Regions from separate parts of the Pusillimonas sp. ANT_WB101 genome, predicted to be linked through region 1. Evidence: predicted binding sites of a transcription regulator. Region 1 holds the regulator's gene; each other region holds the start of a gene.

Region 1 (6,992 bases):
AGAACGTAGCGCACCTGTTCGCGGCTCATGCCGGACTGCAGTTGTGCAACCTGCTCGGAAGTGATCCAGTTGCCCTGTTGCACGTTAGGACGGTATGGGAAACCCCAGTTGGAGGAACCGCAGGCCACGAGGGCCGTTGCCAGTACGCCAGCCGCAAGGCCTGTGCGTAGTACAGCGAAATAAGGTTTAGCAGATGTCAGCACAAAGCGCCCCTGTTTATCCATATCGAATAAAACCGTTATCATAAAGCTTTAAGAATAGACGCATAATAACGTCAGTCGGCCTCGGCTGCTCGGCATTCTGCCCGCATCCGCAGTTGATTCATTACTGCCAGAGACATTTTTAGCCATGAGCGATCAAACTGAATTGAAAAATATGGGCTTGAAGGCGACTTTTCCCCGCCTCAAGATTCTTGACATTTTCCGCAGGGCTGATGAGCGGCATCAAAGCGCCGAAGACATCTATCGCACCCTTATCGCCGAAGAGGTCGATATCGGGCTTGCAACGGTATACCGCGTACTCACGCAATTTGAGCAGGCCGGCATACTGGTGCGCAGCCAGTTTGATGGAGGCAAGGCCGTTTTCGAACTAAACGACGGCGATCATCATGATCACCTCATCTGCACCATCTGTGGCACAGTTGAAGAGTTTACCGACACCGAAATCGAAAAACGCCAACACAAAGTGGCTGATGAACACGGGTATACGCTTGATACCCACACCATGCTGTTGTACGGCGTGTGCCCCAAATGTCAGGCCAAGCCCAAAGGGCAGCAGCAGGTTAAGAGCCACGCCTGATCTGCTGTCATAAAGGCTGGTTAGTTAGCCTGGCTTTCTAGCATTTCGCGTGCATGCGTGCGGGTGGTGTCGGTAATTTTCAAGCCCCCAAGCATGCGTGCCACTTCGGTTACACGGCCCGCGTCATCCAGCATTTCGATGGTTGACACGGTGCCGTTGTTGCCGGTGTTTTTGCGTACTTCATAGTGGTGCATGCCTCGGGCAGCCACTTGCGGCAGGTGGGTTACGCACAGCACTTGGTGTCGTTCACCCAGGGTACGCAGAAGCCGCCCGACCACTTCGGCCACAGCGCCTCCTATGCCGGTGTCCACTTCGTCAAAAATAAGCGTTGGCACCCGGGCTGCCTGGCTTGCTATGACTGACAGTGCCAGCGAAATACGAGCAAGTTCGCCACCCGACGCCACTTTGGCGAGCGGGCGCAGGCTGGTGCCTGCATGGCCTGCAACTAGAAATTCGACATTTTCGGTGCCATGCGGACCGGCTGTACATGGTGAAAGCGTTACATCGAAACGCCCGCCCTGCATGGATAGGGTTTGCATGGCTTCGCTCACGCGTTTTGCCAGCGTTTTGCCGATTTTTTGTCTGGCCTTGCTCAGGCGCGCCGCCAGCTCGTTGTACTGAGCCGCAGCCGCCTGCTCATTTGCCTCGAGCGTTTTGGTGTCGGCCGCTGACTGACTGGCATCGAGTTGTTGCTGCAGGTCGTCACGCAAGCTGGGCAGTTCGCCAGGCTCAACGCTGAATTTGCGCGCCATTTCAAAAATGGCGGCAAGTCGTTGCTCTGCCTGCGCAAGTCGGTCGGGGTCGAGTTCGACGCGGTCAAGATAGCTGTTGAGGTCGGATACCGCCTCATCGATGCCGATACGCGCTGAGTCAATGGCGTCGTAAACGCTTTGCAAGTGCGTGTCATGGCGCAATAGAGGCTGTATGTGGTGTGCGGCTGCGGTCAGTGCCTGGCGGGCTGCGCCTTGCTCGTCGTCGAGTGCTGACAGCGCGTGGGCCGCGCCATCAAGAAGGGCCTGGGCGTGCGCCAGACGGCTGTGTTCGATACCCAGTGCTTCCCACTCGTCTGGCTGCAGAGCTAGGCGATCGAGTTCTGCGAGCCTCCACTCGATCCGCTCGCGTTCTTCTTGCAGCGCTGCTGCATTCTGCCTTGCATCATCGAGTTTCTTGCGTGCGTCGTGCCATGTTTGCCAGGCCTGCTGCACCTCGCGGGCCAGGTCTGAATGACCGCCCTGAGCGTCAAGCAGTGCACGCTGGCTGGACGCCTTAAGCAGGCTTTGATGGGCATGTTGCCCATGAATGTCAACGAGATACTCGCCGACTTCGCGCAGTTGGCCCAGTGCTACCGGGATGCCATTGATAAACGCCCGGCTGCGGCCTTGCGCGTCGATGACGCGTCGCAGCAGTAAGCCATCGTCTGACAGAAGCTCGCGTTCTTGCAGCCAACTTTGCACCGAGGCGGGGGGATCAAAAATGGCGGTAATGTCAGCCCGTGCTGAGCCTTCACGCAGCACGCCTACATCACCGCGGGCGCCAAGGGCCAGTGACAACGCATCGACAAGTATGGACTTGCCCGCACCTGTTTCGCCTGAGAACACAGTAAACCCGGCGTCAAAATGTAGCTCCGCCTCATCGACAATGACAAAATCACGTATATGCAGGGTGCGCAGCATGGTTTACTCGGCCTCGTCCGAAGGTTGGGGCATGTGATTCCAGTGCAGTTTGCGACGCAGCGTCGAAAAGAAACTGTAACCGGTGGGGTGGATGAAGCGCACAGTGTGTTCTGCCCGGCGCACATCAAGTTGATCGCCGGCCTGGCAATCAGACCATGTTTGCATGTCAAAATGCACGCTAGCGCCCGATTCTACGCGGCCGAGGGCGGTAATGGTGAGCGTGAGTGTGCCGGTATCGGGCAACACGATAGGGCGGTTTGAAAGCGTTTGAGGCGCCACCGGCACCAGCAAAATGGCGTTGAGGTCAGGGTAGACCACCGGGCCGTTCGCCGACAGTGAATATGCCGTAGACCCAGTTGGTGTGGCCACGATCAGGCCGTCGGCACGCTGGCTATACATGAAGACGCCGTTGAACTCGATGCGAACCTCTATCATGCCGCCCCGACCTGCGCGGTTGAGCACCACGTCATTAAGGGCAAGACCAGAAAACAGGGTTTCGCCCTCTCGGGTTACCCGCCCTTCAAGCAGCACCCGGTCTTCAGATTCAAACTGACCGTTGATAACGCTGGCCAGGGCGTCGTTGGCATTGTGCAGCGGGATGTCTGTAATAAACCCCAGGCGGCCATGGTTGATGCCGATTAGCGCCACGTTACTATGGGCGAGCTTGCGGGCGGCACCCAACATGGTGCCGTCGCCGCCCATTACCACGGCGAGGTCAGCGCGTTGGCCTATGTCTTCATAAGAAGCCAGGGTAAGCTCTGTGATGCCTGTGTTGCGGGCTGTTTCGGCCTCGAGCAGTACTGTGCAGCCTGCATGCTGCAGCATTGCCGCCAGCTGACGCAGAGGGGCGTCCAGGCCTGTATCCTGGTGTCGGCCGATGAGCGCAACAGTTTTAAAGTGCATGAAAGAAACACCCCGGTGTTTTGATGGAATAATAGGACTTAAACAATTATAGAATCCCCCGAGGCTATCAGGGTTTTGGGGTAACAGGCCTTAGTCGGCAATATTGCATAAAATAGAATTATGGATGATAGAGCCAACGCACTGCTGAAGGCGCTCATAGAGCGTTACATCGCTGATGGTCAGCCGGTGGGTTCGCGCACGCTGTCAAAAATGTTTGACCTCTCGCCAGCCACTATCCGCAATGTCATGGCTGATCTCGAAGACCTTGGTCTGATCCACAGCCCGCACACCTCTGCAGGTCGTGTGCCCACACCCAGGGGCTATCGCGTATTCGTTGATCGCCTGCTGGCAGTGCAGCGTTTCGAAGTCATGCCCCCTCGGCAAATACGTGAGATGCTTCCAGCCTCCGAGCCAGGCAGAGCCGTAGCGGCGGCCGCCACGCTGCTATCCAATCTGTCACAGTTTGCGGGTGTTGTGCTGGCGCCCAAGCGTGCCCAGGTATTCAGACAAATCGAATTTATACGGCTATCTGACAAGCGCGTGCTGCTTATTATTGTTACGCCCGACGGCGATGTGCAAAACCGCATTCTGTTTGTGCCGCGCAATTACACCGAACAAGAGCTGCTCGATGCGGGTGCTTTCTTCAATCAGCATTTTGCCGGGATGGCCTTTGATCTGGTGCGCGAGGCCATTACCCAAGATCTGTCCTCACTGCAGGCCGATATTTCGCGCCTGATGCAGGCGGCCGTCGATGCCGGTACAGCCGATGACGACCAAGACGAAACGCTGGTTATTTCGGGCGAAAGCAAGCTGCTCGATATCACTGACATCGCATCAGACCTTGACCGCCTGCGCCGCATGTTCTCCATGTTCGAGAAAAAAACTGAACTACTGCAGCTGCTTGATGTGTCCAGCCGAGGGACCGGGGTGCAAATTTACATCGGCGGTGATTCACGCCTGGTGCCACTAGACGACGTATCCATCATCACCGCGCCTTATGGGGTAGATGGCAAGGTGGTTGGTACACTTGGGGTTATCGGTCCCTCGCGCATGGCCTATGAGCGAGTCATCCCCATTGTCGACATCACCGCAAGGTTGCTGTCCAACGCGTTGAGTCATAATGTTTAAATCGCGCTTTCTTCCCGAGCCCTCCGACCCCGAGGCGCTCGTCAGTGTGCCGTCGCCACGACGGGCAGGCCCCGTTGGCGTACTGCTCGTTAATCTGGGTACACCCGACGCGCCAACCGCAGGCGCAATACGGCGCTATTTGCTGGAGTTTTTGTCCGACCCGCGCGTTGTGGAAATTCCCCAATGGATCTGGCAGATTATTCTGCGTGGCGCGGTGCTGGTGCGCAGGCCTTCAAAGCTGGCGCCGCGTTATAAAGATATTTGGCTGGAGCAGGGCTCGCCCTTGCTGGTCTACAGCCATCATCTGGCCGACGGCGTGGCCCAGCACCTCGAGGCGCAAGGCGAATCGGCTCGGGTCGCGTTGGCTATGCGCTATGGCAACCCGTCGGTTGCCAATGCCATTGACGATTTGCGCCAGCAGGGCTGTGAACGCATTATCGTCGTGCCTCTCTACCCGCAGTACGCCGCAAGCACCACTGCTACCGCCTTTGATAAGGTGGCTTCATACGCCGGCTGTCTGCGTGATCAGCCTGAGTTCCGCTTTATCAAACGCTTTAACACATTACCGGCTTACATCGATGCGCTTGAACAGCAGGTGCGCCAGTACTGGGCTAAAAACGGCAAGCCTCAGTATCTTTTACTCAGTTTTCATGGTCTGCCTCGTGTAACCGTTGAACAAGGCGATCCATACCATCGCGACTGCATGGAAACCGCACAGTTACTGCGCCAGCGTTTGGGTGCCGATGGCGAACGGGTGCATGTAACATTTCAGAGCCGTTTCGGAGCCCAAGAATGGTTAAAGCCTTATACCGAACCGACATTGCGTGAATGGGCCCGAAAGGGTGTAAAAAGCGTTGATGTAATGTGCCCGGGCTTTCTGGCCGACTGCCTCGAAACTCTGGAAGAAATTCAGATTGAGTGTCGTGACGCCTTTCTTGAGGAAGGCGGGTCGCAGTATCGTTATATTCCGTGCCTAAATGGTGACCCTTCGTGGGCTGCCGGGCTGGCCGGCTTCATTCGGGCGCAACTTGGCGGTTGGGTTTAATTACACAATTACCTCCTGCAAGCCCCTTGTTTTTACACATATCCTACGCAATGTCGGCCAGGTCGGCTGTTGCCTGAACCCACTGGTCGCTACGGTCAGTACTTGAAATAAGGGCGCTTGCCCCCAATTTCATCAAATCGCATCCTTATATGAAGTGGAGATTCTCTATGTCGGCATCCAAAGAACCTGTAGATCAACGCCAGGAAGGGCATGAGCCCGACACCACCGAAAAGCTTGAAACCAACGAGTCAAAGCCGGCTTCGTACGACGCTGACGAGTCAGACGTCGATGGTATTGGCGAGGCCTCTGACGAAAATCTGGCTTCTTTGCTGGTCGAGGCGCAGGAAAAGGTCGGGCAATATCATGAAGAGTTGCTTCGTGCCAAGGCTGAGGTCGAAAATATTCGCCGTCGTGCGCAAGATGACGTTGCCAAGGCTCGCAAGTTTGGTACTGAGTCCTTTGCAGAAAGCCTTATTCCGGTCAAAGATAGCCTGGAGGCCGCTTTGGGGCTTAAAGACCAAACCGCTCAGGCATGGCAAGAAGGTGTCGAGGCGACGCTGCGTCAGATCAATTCAGCCTTTGAGCGTAACCTCATGAAAGAGATCGCACCGGCTCAAGGCGACAAATTTGACCCCCACCTGCACCAGGCCATTTCGTCATTGCCGTCGGCACAGCCTGAGGGTGAAGTCATCCAGTTGCTGCAAAAAGGTTACACCATTGCCGATCGTGTGTTGCGCCCCGCATTGGTCACGGTTTCGGCCGGTCAGTCCTAAAAAAATACAATTTTTTTACGGGCCAGTCTTGAAATTTAACGCCTGAACCCCACCTAGCATCCATCAGGTAGTTTTATACATTCGCATTTTTCCAGGGTTAAAAGATTATGGGCAAAATTATTGGCATTGACTTGGGCACAACAAACAGTTGCGTCGCCATCATGGATGGCACCAAGGTCAAAATTATTGAAAACGCCGAAGGCACACGTACAACGCCTTCCATCGTCGCCTACATGCCAGACGGCGAAATCCTCGTTGGCGCACCGGCCAAACGCCAGGCCGTCACCAACCCACACAATACGCTCTATGCCGTAAAGCGGCTTATTGGTCGTAAGTTCGACGAAAAAGCGGTACAAAAAGATATCAACCTCATGCCCTATGGCATCGTCAAGGCTGATAACGGCGACGCATGGGTAGAGGCTCAGGGCAAAAAGCTCGCACCTCCTCAGGTTTCTGCCGACGTGCTGCGCAAAATGAAAAAAACCGCCGAAGATTACCTCGGTGAAGAAGTTACCGAAGCCGTCATTACGGTACCGGCCTACTTTAACGACAGCCAGCGTCAGGCCACCAAAGATGCAGGCCGTATTGCTGGTCTAGACGTCAAGCGCATTATTAACGAGCCTACGGCTGCTGCGCTTGCTTTCGGCATGGACAAAAGCGAAAAGGGCGACC
Region 2 (6,992 bases), on a different contig from region 1:
GGCGCGCAAACGCTGATTGACCACTGTAGTAATGGCGTCGCGCAAGACAGGTTCTCGGGCCATCAATTTGTCGATGTCGCGCTCCCGCAACATAAGCAAACGGCTGTAGCCCAGCGACGTGGCCTTGTAGGTAAAGTCGCGCCCCGTCATCAGGCTCATTTCGCCAAAGAATTCGCCAGTACCCAGTTCGACGGTTGTGTTGTCTGGCAGGTGAATAATGACGGCGCCGGATGCAACAATGTACATGACGTGGCCTCTGCGATGATGCATCGGGATTTCCTGGTCTGGCAATGCCAGACGAGGTTTGAGCAGACGGCAGACCGATTTCATTGAGTCGGCGTCCAGCCCTTCAAACAAGGGCACGCGCTTGACCAGGTCTACCGTGCTCAGCGCCATATCCAACGCGGGGTGCTGCTGCACGTGCAGCCATTTAAGGTTTGTTTGCTTTATAAGATCGGCATACATCTCACCTGTAATCAGAGACTGCGTCAGCATGTCGCGGTAGCGTAGGCGCTCTAGCGCTCGCGCCATGCGCCCCAGGTAGGCCTCCTGTAGCCAACGGGCAAATTCAGGGTACTGAAGAGTCATGGCTTGCAACGATTTTTCGGTTTGGGTCAGCCGATAATGATGTGCGTCGACAATGATCTGGGTTGCTTCCGGGCCGAGTAAGGGTTGTATCTCTTTTTCAGCAAACTGGATAAGAGACCGTGCAACCGTCCGCTTGTTCATGAGGTTGATGAATCGCTTGGCGAGCTCGCTGGCCAGCCAGCCCTGATAACCAAACAAAATGTGCACGCGAAGTGCCATGCGGAATGCGGTCGAATAGCGTAGATCGGCCGTAATGGCGCTGCGAAAGCCGTTAAGACCGCCTGCTCGAATGGCGTCGCTGAGGCGCTCTGCACGTGCCAGCAAAGATTCGGCAGCGCGCCAGTCTACGACTTGGGCCTTCAGGGTGTCAAAGAACATCTCTTCTTCGCGGGCTGCGACGATGGCCAAGCCTATTGAAACTTTCTGGTCGAGCGTAAGCTGCGCCGCACTGCCGCCATCAATACCAGCCTGCGCCGCATCGAATACCGCATTGATCTTGCTGCAGGCTTCGCCGCCAATTTGTTCGTTGTCGGCAATGGCTTGGGTGCGCTCGCGCACGTCATCAAGCGCGATTACCACAGCTTGGTTGCGCAAGAGTCGCTCAAACAGTGGCAGTTGATCCAGGCCAAGCCGACGGATGAGCGTGCGCAAGCTAATGCCGTTGATCAGCAACGTCATCAATACGAAGCCCGTGGTGGCGACAGCCACAAACTGGCGTGCTTCATACGGTACGTTGTGCTGTTCAGTGACCGCCAGTGCCAGAGCCAGTGAGACGGCACCGCGCAACCCGCCCCACCACATGACGATGCGGTATGACGGGCTGACGCGGGTGCCAAAGCGTGTGAGGCCGAGCAAGGGCAGCATGCCAAAAACCATGGCCGCCCTGGCGATGAGGGTGACGACAAACACGACAATGATTAAACCTACCTGCACCCAGGTGATGTCGGCCATCATGCGGGGAATCAGCATGGCGGCAAATACGAAAATAAGCGAACTTGCCCAGAAACCAAACTGTGACCACGCACCGGACAGTTGCTCGAACGTGGCGGGCGACATACGGGTGCGCCCTGTTGAGCCAACGACCAATCCGGCGATTACGGTTGCCACTACCCCCGAGACGCCAAGATAGTGATCAGACACATAAAAGGTAAGGTAGGCCAGCGCGACGGTAAGTGTGATTTCGGCCGTTGGCCAGCCGCGTAGCCAGATAAACAGCCCACTTGCCAGCCTGCCCATGAGAAAGCCAGCGAGGCCGCCACCGATGAAGGAGAACAAGAAATTGTTGAATACTTTGCCGGTGGAAAGCGCCTCGCCGCCAAACAAGACGGAAAGCAGCACCGAGTACAGTGCGATGGACGCGGCGTCATTAAACAGCGATTCGCCCTCGACCAACGTGGTGAGCCGCTTTGGTGCACCCACATCACGAAAGATGCCGACGACGGCTGCCGGATCGGTCGTGGCGACAATGGCGCCCAGCATCAGGCAGACGACCAGTCCATAGTCAGAGATATAGCTGAGGGTGAATCCGACAGCCAGAGTGCAGACCACCACCGCCACGATGGCCATCATGAGAATGGGGCCAATATCGTCCAGCAGTCGCCGAACGTTCATGGACAATGCCGTCTCGAACAGTAGAACGGGCAGGAAGACAAACAGAAACGTTTCCGACGAGACTTCGAAGTTTTGCAGGGAATCGAGAAAGTCGGACATGACCATGGGCGCCCAGCCATGAACATGAATGATCAGCCCAAGAATAAAGCCAACGATGGCCAGAAGAACAGAATAGGGTAATTGCAGACGCCCGGCTATCGGTGGCATGAATGACACCAGAGCGAGCAAGCCCGCCAAGCCAAATACCACGTGTCCTACATCCATGAACGCCTCGTCACACCTTCAGAGCTTGGGAGTACTAAGAATACTTGATTTTGGTCGTGGCACTGGGTAGCTGGGACATGCCTGGGTGCTAATTTGTGTTTTTGACGTTGCGGGGTAATCAAGCTGGCTTGAAAACTGGAAGCAGGGTGGCTTAAGACGAAAAAAGGGACACCATTGTGGTGTCCCGAAACATCCGCTTCAATAGGGAGGGGAAGAGGAGAAGCCGAAGCGGATGATGAACGGGTGCTCACGCATGTTGAGAGCAAATTCCGCGTTCATGTAGCTTAGGGGTCGCCGTCGACGTTAAGTTCCCGCCTGAGAAACCAAGATGTATGTAATTGTGTCAGCAGTTGCCCCACCTGCCAGCGGCGGGCGGGGCGGGTATGAAATTATGACGCCAGTGCGACACGCAGTTTTTTGAAAGCGGCGGCTTCAATTTGGCGAATGCGCTCGGCCGAAACGCCGAATTCTGCCGCCAGGTCATGGAGGGTGGCTCCGCCTTCATCTTGCAGCCAGCGTGCCTGCACGATGCGTCGTGAGCGGTCGTCAAGCCCGTCAATGGCGTGGGTTAGCCCCTCGCTTTGCAGTGTGTCGTAAGCCTGGCGCTCAAGTACCCGGGAGGGCTCTTGCTGCCCTTCGTCTGACAGATAAGAGATGGGCGCGAAATCATTGTCGTCGCCTTCGCGGGCGTCAAGCGCCATTTCGCGGCCAGACATGCGCACTTCCATTTCGGCAACATCTTGCGGACGCACGTTGAGCTCTTGGGCGATGGCGTTTACCTGATCAGGATCAAGGCTTTGACCGCTGTCGTCAGGACGCATGCGGCGCAGGTTGAAAAACAACTTGCGCTGGGCCTTGGTGGTGGCCACTTTGACCAGACGCCAGTTGCGCACAATGTATTCGTGGATCTCGGCCTTGATCCAATGTACAGCGAAAGAAACCAGCCGTACGCCGCGCTCTGGATCAAAGCGCTTAACAGCCTTCATCAGACCTACGTTGCCTTCCTGAATAAGATCAGCGTGGGGTAGGCCATAGCCGAGATACTGGCGCGCTACAGATACCACCAGACGCAAGTGTGAGGTAATAAGCTGGCGGGCTGCGTCTAGGTCAGACTCGTCGCGCAACCGCTTTCCCAGTGATACCTCGTCAGCCGCTGTAAGCATGGGCAAACGATTGACAGCGCTGATATACGCCTCGATTGTGCCAAGGGCGCCTGGATTGGATACCGCTACTGCCAACTGTTGGTTGGTGAGTGCTAAGGATTGCGTGTTGTTTGTCATCGTATATTAACGATCCTTTGAAAGATACCTAACATTATTTTAGCACTGTAGCTCATAGAGTGCTAACGCCGAAAACATAGTGAAATTAGACGCTTATGTGTCCGGAAGGTTCCTTGTGGCCGGGCTTCGCTTACGTACTGCCGTGTCGGGTTGCGCTTGTGGCGGCCACGATGGGAAGCCGTTGAGCCCGGCCTGGTCGAGATAAGCACACCCGGAAGACCTGGCCGAATAGGATAAGGCTAATTTTCAGTTGCTGCCTTCTTCAAATTTGCTGCTCAGAAAATCAATGAAAGCGCGCGTTCGTGCCGGCATAAGTCGAGAGGAAAATAAGGCCATCAGCGGAATTGGAGCGAACTGCCAGTCGGGCAGTATCCGTGTGAGTGGCTCGACCCGGCCCAAGTGCGCCAGATCATTGAGCGACAGGGGAACAATACCAGCACCCAGACCCGCCATGCGCGACAGCATGATGACGTTGTTAAGGGCCATGCGGCCTCTGACCTGCACTTCTTGCATGATCTCCCCATTATAAAGCTGCCAGAGGGAGTCTTCACGGCTCGTTGATGTGCGCAGACACTCGTGGTGAACAAGCTCGGCAGGTGTAGTTGGCAAGCCGTGGATGGCCAAGTATTGCGTTGATGCATACAGCCCCAGACGGATGCTACCCATCTGGTGCGCCACAAGCCCGGAATCAGGTGCATTGCCGATGCGGATGAGAATATCTACGGGCTCGACAAGAAGATCAAGAGGTCTTATGCCCAGGTCGTACTCGCACTCAATGTCGGGATAACGCTGGGTAAACTCAAGCATTGCTGCGGGTAGGAACATAAGTGCAAAGCTCGAGGGCATGGAAATGCGTAAACGACCTTTGGGCTGGCTGACAGCTTCTATGAGTTGCTCGTGGGCAATACGTGCTTCGTCAACAATATGCTGGCAGCGCTCGAAGTAAACTGCACCGGCCTCGGTGAGCTCGACCCGGCGGGTACTGCGCTTGAGCAGACGTACTCCGATTGCGCGTTCGAGCAGGCTGATGCGACGTGACAGTGTAGACGCAGGCATATCAAGGGCGTCAGCACCGTGGGTAAAGCTTTTATGCCTGGCTACCGCAACAAACAGGGCAATGTCGTCAAGAGAGGTTGACTTGGATTGCATGGTTTGCATCAAATTTAATTGTAATGGTAGCAAGTGTTCTCGTGATACTCCATAGATTATTGATGTTTGTGGAAAAATGAATTCTGATTTCGTTATTTATCGGCCAACGCTTTTGTCACATACTAAATCTAATCTCAACACATAAATGTTTGTGGAAAAGACCTGAAAAGCCATTTGGTTTTTTACGTTTATTGGAGTTTTAGTATGAAAACCGTAATTTCCGCAGTGATGGTTGCTGTTGCCATGTCGGCGGGTATCACTGTCGCCCAGGCAGCCACCGAAACGCGTGCGCAAGTTGTGCAGCAATTACATCAGGCAGAGTCGCAAGGCCTGATCAGCGAAGGCGAACTTGGCTACCCAGTACAGCGTGCTCCAGGGCCAGAAGAAACGCATGCCCAGGTGCAGGCTCAGTTGCAAGCCGCGTTCAAGGACGGCGAGGTCAACGAATTCGGCATGGACAACCCCCCTCACATGGCTGTTAGTACCAAAACTCGCAGCCAGGTAGAGCTTGCTTTGCAGCAGTATGAAGCCACGCATCAAAATCAGTTTATTGAACACTAAGTTGTGGCGCCACTTTAAGACTTGTGCAACATACAGCACGCTATACTTCGACCTTCGAAGGGCTATCTCAAATCCAGCCACAAAATGGCGATACAGACGGCCCCGTGCTTCCAGTGCGGCGGCGTGAATGACCATGGGTTGGGTGCGTGATGGCAATCTCGAATGTAATAAAACTGGCCACGGCCGTTCTGGCATGTGGCCTGTTTGCTGCCTGTGCGTCTAACCGGCAGGGCGTGTCTTCTAATTTGGCCAAACAGCTTGTTGTACATGACATCGTCTTGCTGGGCGAAGTGCATGACAACGCGCAGGCGCATCGTCAACGAACCCAGGCTTTACAGCAGGCTATGCAAGACGGCTGGCGTCCGATTATTGCCATGGAGCAGTTCGATCGGCAGCAGCAGGCGAGACTGGATGAAGCCATGCAAACCTGCACCGATGCACAGTGCGTAATTCAGAAAGCTGCGCCTGACGCCAAAGGGTGGGAATGGGCTTATTACGAACCCGTGATCGATCTGGCGTTAAAGCATGGCTTGCGGGTTCTGGCGGCCAATCTTTCTCGCGCCGACGCTGCCAGTATTATGCAACATGGTTTTTCTTCCGTTTTCTCGGCTGAGGTCACGCACGAGCTCGGCTTAGATGCCCCGTTGCCGCTTGATTTACTGCAGGTGCAGGAACATGATGTGCAGCAGGGGCATTGCGGTTTGCTTCCTGAACAAATTGTAAATGGCATGGCGCAGGCCCAGATCGCGCGGGATGCAGTTATGGCTTTCATCGTGCGCCAGGCATCACAGGGTGGCCACAAACCTGTTGTTTTGCTGGCCGGCAATGGTCATATTCTCAAGCAGAGCGGCGTGCCCCGTTGGCTGGGACATGCCGATGTGTTTGCTGTGGGTTTTACTGAAACGCCAGCAGCCTCCGAAGACTATGACTATGATGTGGTCGTTCCTGCGTTTGACCGCACAGATCAGTGTGAAGCTTTGCGTCGCCGTTTTCCATCACAGTCTGCCTCTTAGCGCCAACACCCTGCATGCAGGGTCATTGTTCAGGCAGAGTTGGCGGCGCCCAGAATGCTTCAGTGATGGCCTGGGTATGCAGCAGCGGTGCCCAGCATGCCTCGGTGTTGGCCCAGGCATGCTGCAGCGGCGGCTAGCACGCTTGGGTATTGGCTCAGTCATCCAGCAGCGACACACGATACGCGTTGGTACTGGCCCAGGCATGCAGCAGCAACGCCCTGCACACTTCAGTTATTCATCCGAACATCAAGCCGTTCAGATAACCCCAGCGCTTCTTAGACGCTCAATGGCATTCTGGTCAAAGCCCAGTTCTGCCAATACCGACTCGGTATGCTCCCCCAGCGCCGGCCCCCCGCTGCTAAAGCTTCCTGGCGTGGCGCTAAGCTTTGGTACGACCCCGGGCACCTTGAGTGCAGAGCCGTCCGCAAGAGTAATGTTCTGGATCATCTCTCGCGCCTGGTACTGCCCGTCTTCCACAATGTCTTTTACCGTGTAGATTTTTCCTGCTGGCACACCTGCGCTTGCG
Region 3 (6,992 bases), on a different contig from region 1:
ACAGGCATTGTCATAAGTGTCACCGTCATGGGGCAGGTTCGTGCCGAACAGGCGTTGCGCCGCAACGCTGCCCAGGTTAGTGACGACATCTGGGTGACGGGCACACTTGGAGCCCCCGATATCGCCCTGCGCATGCTGCAGGGGCGCCTGCCAGTCGACCATGCCATACTGGCCGCCGTACGGCCCAGCCTTGAACGGCCAGAGCCGCCACTGGCCTTTGCGGCGGGCCTGGCTGGCATAGCCAACGCGGCGCTTGATATTTCTGACGGCCTGCTGCAAGACTTGGGCCACATCCTGCAGTCCAGCCACTGTGGCGCCCAGTTGCAGTATCCAGCACTGCCTGTGCATGCCGACCTTAGCCGTGTGGATGCTGCCGTCGTACAAGATGCAGTGCTTGCGGGCGGCGACGTCTATCAATTATGCTTTACAGCGTTGCCTGGCCGGCGTAATGCCATCCAGGCGCTGGCTAGCCAAACGGCGACACGGGTTACCCGTATCGGCACCATTGTTCAGGGTTCAGGTACACAGGTGGTCAATTCGCAGGGGGCGCTTATGCAGTTGGGGGCGGCAGGCTTCGACCATTTTTCCTGATTCTTCGATTTCTCTTTTCGTAGCCGAAAGTGTCTATTTCATGCTCCATACCAGCAATTCTTCCGTTCCTGAACGCGGTTTTAAGCCACATGCTGGCTGGGTATTCCGGTCGTTTCCGCGCATAGTCGCATTTGGCTTCGGCAGTGGTCTGCTGCGACCAGCACCGGGCACCTGGGGCACGCTGGCCGGGTGGCTGTTGTGGTTTGTTGCCGTGTCGCGCCTGCCCGACACGCTCATTGGGGTGGTGCTGGCTCTTTCCTTTGCGCTGGGGTGCTGGGTTTGCCATCGTACCGGCAAAGAAATGGGGCAGCCCGATCATGGTGGCATGGTGTGGGACGAGATTGTCGCGTTCTGGATCGTGCTGTGGTTGACGCCATCGGCCATCGAGGCGCAGGTCGTGGCATTCGTGCTTTTTCGTGCCTTTGACATCGTCAAGCCGCCACCCATACGTTATTTTGACCGCCATTTAAAAAACGGCTTTGGCGTTATGTGGGATGATATCCTCGCTGCCGTCTACAGCTTGCTGGTTGTGGCTGTGCTGGTCAGGTTTGGGCTGCTGGGTTAACGTTTACCGAGGGTGTTGGCATGAACACAAACAATGACACGTCGCTTGCACCGCATCTGGGTCGGCTTCTGATCGATCGCGGCTGGATGTTCTCTTGCGCAGAGTCATGCACAGGCGGGCTGCTGGCCGCCGCCATGACAGAAACGCCGGGCTCCAGCCAGTGGTTTGATCGTGGCTTTATCACCTACAGCAATGCGGCAAAAGTAGAGCAATTGCTGGTCAATGAAGACACGCTTGATCGTTTTGGCGCCGTCAGCGAAGAAACCGCCATGGAAATGGCGGCGGGTGTGCTAACGACAACACAGCTGTCCAGCCTTGCCATCTCGATCACCGGCATTGCCGGGCCTGGCGGGGCCACTCCCGGAAAGCCCGTGGGCATGGTGTGTTTCGGCTTTGCTCAGCGCACAGCACAAGGCGTAACCACCCGAGCTGTTACCCACATTTTTGGCGGCGACCGGGCGGCCATACGTCGCGCTACGGTCGAATTTGCCCTGCGTAAGGCCATTGAGCTGATCGAGCTGTAACCGCCTGGCTAGCCGTCAGTAGTGGGCCATAAGCGTTGTCGGGGTGCTATGGCCCGGGCTTGCACGTGCAGCGGTCGAGCGTGCCCCACAGCAAGTCTCATGGCGTTGATGCATGGGCTTGGTCAACCGGTGGTCAACCAGCGCCTGGCTGTTTAACGGGCAATGGCGTTGTCAGGGCCTTTGCCATTCGCTGCATTGATGGCATCACGGGTTATTCTTGCCGCATGTGCCGCTGCCTCGCGCCAGTCATCTCCGCCGCTTGCATACAAAATGGCACGTGACGAGTTAATCATCATGCCGGTGCCTTTACTGTCGCGCCCCGCTCTTACGGTCGCGGGTATGTCACCACCCTGTGCGCCTATGCCGGGGATCAGCAAAGGCATATCACCAACGCGTGCACGAACTTTGGCAATTTCTTCCGGAAACGTAGCACCAACGACTAATGCGCATTGGCCGTGGGTGTTCCATTGATCAGCTGCAAGGCCTGCCACATGCAGGTATAGCGGCACGCCGTCCCGCGACTCGACAAACTGCAGGTCAGAACCGCCTTTGTTGGACGTGCGGCAGAGCACGATAACGCCTTTGGTGCGCCAGGCAAGATAAGGCTCAAGGCTGTCATAGCCAAGATACGGGCTTACTGTGACCGCGTCGGCTTCATAGCGCTCGAACGCCTCGCGTGCATATTGCTCGGCTGTCGAGCCGATATCGCCACGCTTGGCGTCCAGAATAATGGGTAGGCCCGGATGCTCATCATGAATGTAGGCGCATAGCGCTTCAAGCTGCTCTTCGGCGCGTGCTGCCGAAAAGTAAGCAATCTGTGGTTTGACTGCGCAGGCATAAGGCGCGGTGACATCAATGATGGCCCGGCAAAACTCATAAATGGCATCTGGCCGGCCCGATAGTTCTGCCGGAAAGCGTTGTGGATCTGGGTCTAGCCCGATCGTGAGCATGGAGTCTGTGCCTGCCCAGGCGTGCTCTAGTTTTTGCGTAAAGTTCATGAGTATTTGTCTATATAAGCAGAGCCGATTATAGGCGGTTGAGCACTATCGAGCCGATTACTGTCAGCCACACGACGGCAGAAAACAGCAAAGACAACAGTACCGCTGCACTGCCAAGGTCTTTGGCGCGACCGATTAATGGATGGTGCTCAATGGTGACCGCATCGGCGATGGCCTCGATGGCAGAGTTAAGCAGCTCGATCACCAGCACAAAGACCAGCGTGCCGAGCAGCAACAGCAGCTCTCCCACTGTGCGGCTAATCCAGAATGCGATGGGGGTCAGTACAAGCGCCAGAAATAGCTCTTGCCGGAACGCCGCCTCATGACGAATAGCGGCGCTTAGCCCTTGGGCCGAATAGCGGAATGCTTTGAAAATGCGGCCCAGGCCGCCTTTGCTTTTGTAGGTGGAATGCATCAGTATCGATCATAAAGGCGGAATGCCAGCCTTGCATTATAGAGAGAGACGCGTTGTTTCACCGACGTGCCGCCGCTTACCGTGTCGTGACGGGATGAGCGGCAATAAAGTCTATGCATGCTTGGACAGCTCGCTGAGGCTGGACGGCGTCCCGTGTTTGCTGAGGTAGGATGGGGCCTGCGATCTACAACTATTTTGACAATCTGCTTCCCGGCAGCGAAGCGATCTTGATGCTAGAAAAGTTTAATCACCGGCATCGGGCCCCGATTAAATAAGCCATAGAAGATTCCCAGCACAGCCACGGCCATCATAATATTGAGCACGTTTCGGATAAAGCGGCTTTTGCGGGATGGCTGTGGCTGGGGAGTATCTTCGACCGCAAGATTCCTGATGGACAGCAGCAGTACGGCCGCAATGAGCGGCGACACGAGCAGGGCGATCAACAACCATGTTATCAAGCTGCGGCCGCGGGCTCGAGCCAGAAATCCTGCGACTACACTCAATAATACCCATAAAGCCAACATGCGTAACACGTTTGTTTCTCCTTTGAAAAGGCCAGATATCCGTGCCCCAATGTCGGGCAGGCGGCCGCTTGAACTGCGACGACAGTTTGGTGGAGTGCCGGGGGGGGGTAGGCGGCGCTGAGATTACCCGGCCGTCTCTGGTAAGCGCTGCATCTTTCGCGGCAGTCAGCATTTTCAGGTTTATTGGCCTTTGAACATTGCTATTCTTGCTGACCCAGCGGCAAAGGATACCAAGCCTGATTTTCATGCGGCGAACAGGGTGTGGTCGATAAGGCGACCAGCTAACGATTGTACCTGCAACCTAACGACTCACTGCAGCCGCCATTTCTTACGCTGCGCCTGCTGATACCAGCGTTGTCGCAGGTTGAGACCTCGCCGCGAAGTATGCAGAGGTCATGGGTGTTGAAGCGGTGCTGGAAGTAGCTTTAAATATTCGAATAAATGCCCTTTTATTCATTGATCAGCAAACTTTCACCTCCGAGAGTGCGTCATGCCGGGCGCACCAATACAAAAAACCTCCGGCCGAAGCCGGAGGTTAGTGCGTAAACGCAGTGCGATGCCAGGGCACAGGGCCCTGGCAGGTGTGCAAGGCAGGTTAGAAACCGCCCATGCCACCCATGCCGCCCATGCCACCCATGTCGGGCATGCCGCCGCCAGCAGGCTTGTCTTCTGCGATTTCGGCCACTGCAACTTCAGTTGTCAGCAACAGGCTGGCAATCGAAGCAGCGTTTTGCAGCGCTGTACGGGTAACCTTGGTTGGGTCAAGAACGCCTTGCTCAACCAGATCACCGTACTCGCCGGTAGCGGCGTTATAGCCGTAGTTACCGGTGCCGCCAGCTACCTGGTTGACGACAACGCTAGGCTCTTCGCCAGCGTTAGCGACAATAGTGCGCAGGGGAGCTTCAACAGCGCGCAGGATCAGCTTGATGCCGGCGTCCTGGTCGAGGTTGTCGCCCTTGACGGCTGCAATGGCTGCCTTGGTGCGGATAAGTGCTACACCGCCGCCAGGAACAATACCCTCTTCGACGGCTGCACGGGTAGCATGCAGAGCATCTTCGACGCGGGCTTTCTTTTCTTTCATTTCGACTTCGGTAGCAGCACCAACACGAATCACGGCAACACCGCCTGCCAACTTGGCAACGCGCTCTTGCAGTTTTTCGCGATCGTAGTCGGATGTGGCTTCGTCAATTTGTACACGTACTTGCTTGACACGCGCTTCGATCGACTTGCTGTCGCCTGCGCCATCAATGATGATGGTGTTTTCTTTGCCGACTTCAATGCGCTTGGCCTGGCCGAGGTCTTCGATTGTGGCTTTTTCAAGCGACATACCGGTTTCTTCGGAAATGACCACACCACCCGTCAGGATAGCGATGTCTTCGAGCATGGCCTTGCGACGATCGCCAAAGCCAGGAGCCTTGACTGCTGTCGTTTTCAGGATGCCGCGGATGTTGTTTACAACCAGAGTGGCCAGCGCTTCGCCTTCGACGTCTTCAGCGATGATCAGCAGCGGACGGCTGGACTTGGCAACTTGCTCAAGAATTGGCAGAAGGTCACGAATGTTGCTGATTTTCTTGTCGAAGATCAACACATACGGGTCTTCAAGCATAGACACTTGCTTGTCGGGGTTATTGATGAAGTAGGGCGACAGGTAACCGCGGTCAAACTGCATGCCTTCAACGACGTCGAGCTCGTTGTCGAGCGACTTGCCGTCTTCAACTGTGATGACGCCTTCTTTACCGACCTTGTCCATGGCATTGGCAATGATTTCGCCAATAGAGGCATCGCTGTTGGCAGAGATGGAGCCAACCTGAGCGATTTCTTTGCTGGTGGTGCAAGGCTTGGACAGCTTTTTCAACTCGGCCACAGCAGCAGCTACCGCTTTGTCGATGCCGCGCTTGAGATCCATGGGGTTGATGCCAGCAGCAACGTACTTCAGGCCTTCTTCAACAACAGCTTGAGCCAACACGGTAGCCGTGGTGGTGCCGTCGCCAGCAGCGTCGGAGGTTTTGGAAGCAACTTCCTTGACCAGCTGGGCGCCGATGTTTTCTAACTTGTCTTTCAGTTCGATTTCTTTGGCAACCGATACGCCGTCTTTAGTGACGGTAGGTGCGCCGAAAGAGCGATCGAGCACAACATTACGGCCTTTAGGGCCCAGTGTTGTTTTAACAGCGTTGGCGAGAATGTTTACGCCACGGACGATGCGCGTACGTGCGTCATCGCCAAATAGGACTTGCTTAGCAGCCATTGTTAAATTCCTTTGTTGATTGGGTGTCGGATTACTGGATCACAGCGAGAATTTCTTCCTCGCGGATAACGAGCAGCTCTTCGCCATCAATTTTGACCGATTGGCCGGCGTATTTGCCGAACAGAACTTTGTCGCCGACTTTCAAGTCAACAGGAAGTACTTTGCCGTCTTCGGTTCTTTTGCCGGGGCCTACAGCCACGACTTCACCCTGATCGGGTTTTTCAGCAGCGCTTTCAGGGATGACGATACCCGAGGCAGTTGTGCGCTCGTTGTCCAGACGCTTGACGATCACGCGATCGTGCAAAGGACGCAGTGCCATGGAGGAACTCCTGTTAAATATAAAATTAGTTGAGATAAAGCCCTAAGGCCGAGGGGCGGTTGGCATTGTTAGCACTCTACCCCTACGAGTGCTAATTATAAGGACGAAGTCTGATTCTTCAAGAGGGCAAGATGAAACGGTTGCAATTTGATACGTTTGGCGTGCTGTTCTTGTTGTCGATTTTCATTGAGTTTAGAATTTCCGTCACTCAGTTTGGAACTCTCAAGATCAAGAAGAAACATAATTGGCGCGGTCTGGCAGTTTTTTTTGGCCTAAATATGGGTTTTGTTGCTTGCCACTGAGTTTGGCAATTAGGTCATTCAGTTTGGCAATCGAAGCCGCATGGGTGAGCTGCCTGGGCGTTCTGGCCAGCCGCGTGAGTGGCGCTCGACATCAGTCAGGCTCGAACGCAAGCTGGAACTGTTTCTTGTTCCCTTGTCCGGTTACTGGTCGTTTAACGGACAAGGACACTGTCAATAGTTGTACGTAGAAGCCTCGTCATCACGATTGACGCAGTGCAGTCTGGTATATACAATATGACATATACAAAGGAGGATAATAACATGCCTATCCTATCGCCACCATCCAGACCCAAAACGGCCAAGCTGTTTCGCAACAACCGCAGCCAGGCAGTGCGGATTCCTGTGGAGTTCGAGTTGCCAGGGGATCGTGTAATGATCCACCGCGAAGGCAGCAAACTCATCATTGAGCCAGTGACCAGGCCAACGAACATCGTCGAACTGCTGGCCCTGTGGAGGAAGGAGGCGCCGCTTGGGCCAGAAGATCAGCTTCCCGTCATTGATGATATGCC

Evidence for each region. The regulator HrcA, encoded in region 1, represses chaperone genes, less so after heat shock. The targets are predictions, from matches to a motif close to TTAGCACTCNNNNNNNNNGAGTGCTAA.
Region 2: the regulator HrcA is predicted to act here: its motif matches at 3,783-3,809, upstream of rpoH (RNA polymerase sigma factor RpoH).
Region 3: the regulator HrcA is predicted to act here: its motif matches at 6,250-6,276, upstream of FQ179_RS13100 (co-chaperone GroES).

Annotation. Positions count from the first base shown of each region.
Region 1 is NZ_VOAY01000004.1:93,360-100,351, reverse strand. It holds partial or broken gene FQ179_RS22775 (outer membrane protein assembly factor BamE) at 1-224, opposite strand, end outside; gene fur (ferric iron uptake transcriptional regulator) at 349-798, shown strand; gene recN (DNA repair protein RecN) at 819-2,471, opposite strand; gene FQ179_RS16640 (NAD kinase) at 2,475-3,374, opposite strand; gene hrcA (heat-inducible transcriptional repressor HrcA) at 3,495-4,502, shown strand; gene hemH (ferrochelatase) at 4,495-5,547, shown strand; gene grpE (nucleotide exchange factor GrpE) at 5,715-6,320, shown strand; gene dnaK (molecular chaperone DnaK) at 6,428-6,992, shown strand, end outside.
Region 2 is NZ_VOAY01000003.1:266,302-273,293, reverse strand. It holds gene FQ179_RS13950 (cation:proton antiporter) at 1-2,463, opposite strand, end outside; gene rpoH (RNA polymerase sigma factor RpoH) at 2,853-3,743, opposite strand; gene FQ179_RS13940 (LysR family transcriptional regulator) at 3,990-4,892, opposite strand; gene FQ179_RS13935 (DUF4148 domain-containing protein) at 5,097-5,453, shown strand; gene FQ179_RS13930 (ChaN family lipoprotein) at 5,603-6,466, shown strand; gene FQ179_RS13925 (CaiB/BaiF CoA-transferase family protein) at 6,722-6,992, opposite strand, start outside.
Region 3 is NZ_VOAY01000003.1:73,354-80,345, reverse strand. It holds gene thiL (thiamine-phosphate kinase) at 1-591, shown strand, start outside; gene FQ179_RS13130 (phosphatidylglycerophosphatase A) at 632-1,156, shown strand; gene FQ179_RS13125 (CinA family protein) at 1,177-1,680, shown strand; gene pyrF (orotidine-5'-phosphate decarboxylase) at 1,833-2,678, opposite strand; gene FQ179_RS13115 (diacylglycerol kinase) at 2,707-3,093, opposite strand; gene FQ179_RS13110 (hypothetical protein) at 3,327-3,626, opposite strand; gene groL (chaperonin GroEL) at 4,213-5,862, opposite strand; gene FQ179_RS13100 (co-chaperone GroES) at 5,894-6,181, opposite strand; gene FQ179_RS13095 (antitoxin) at 6,745-6,992, shown strand, end outside.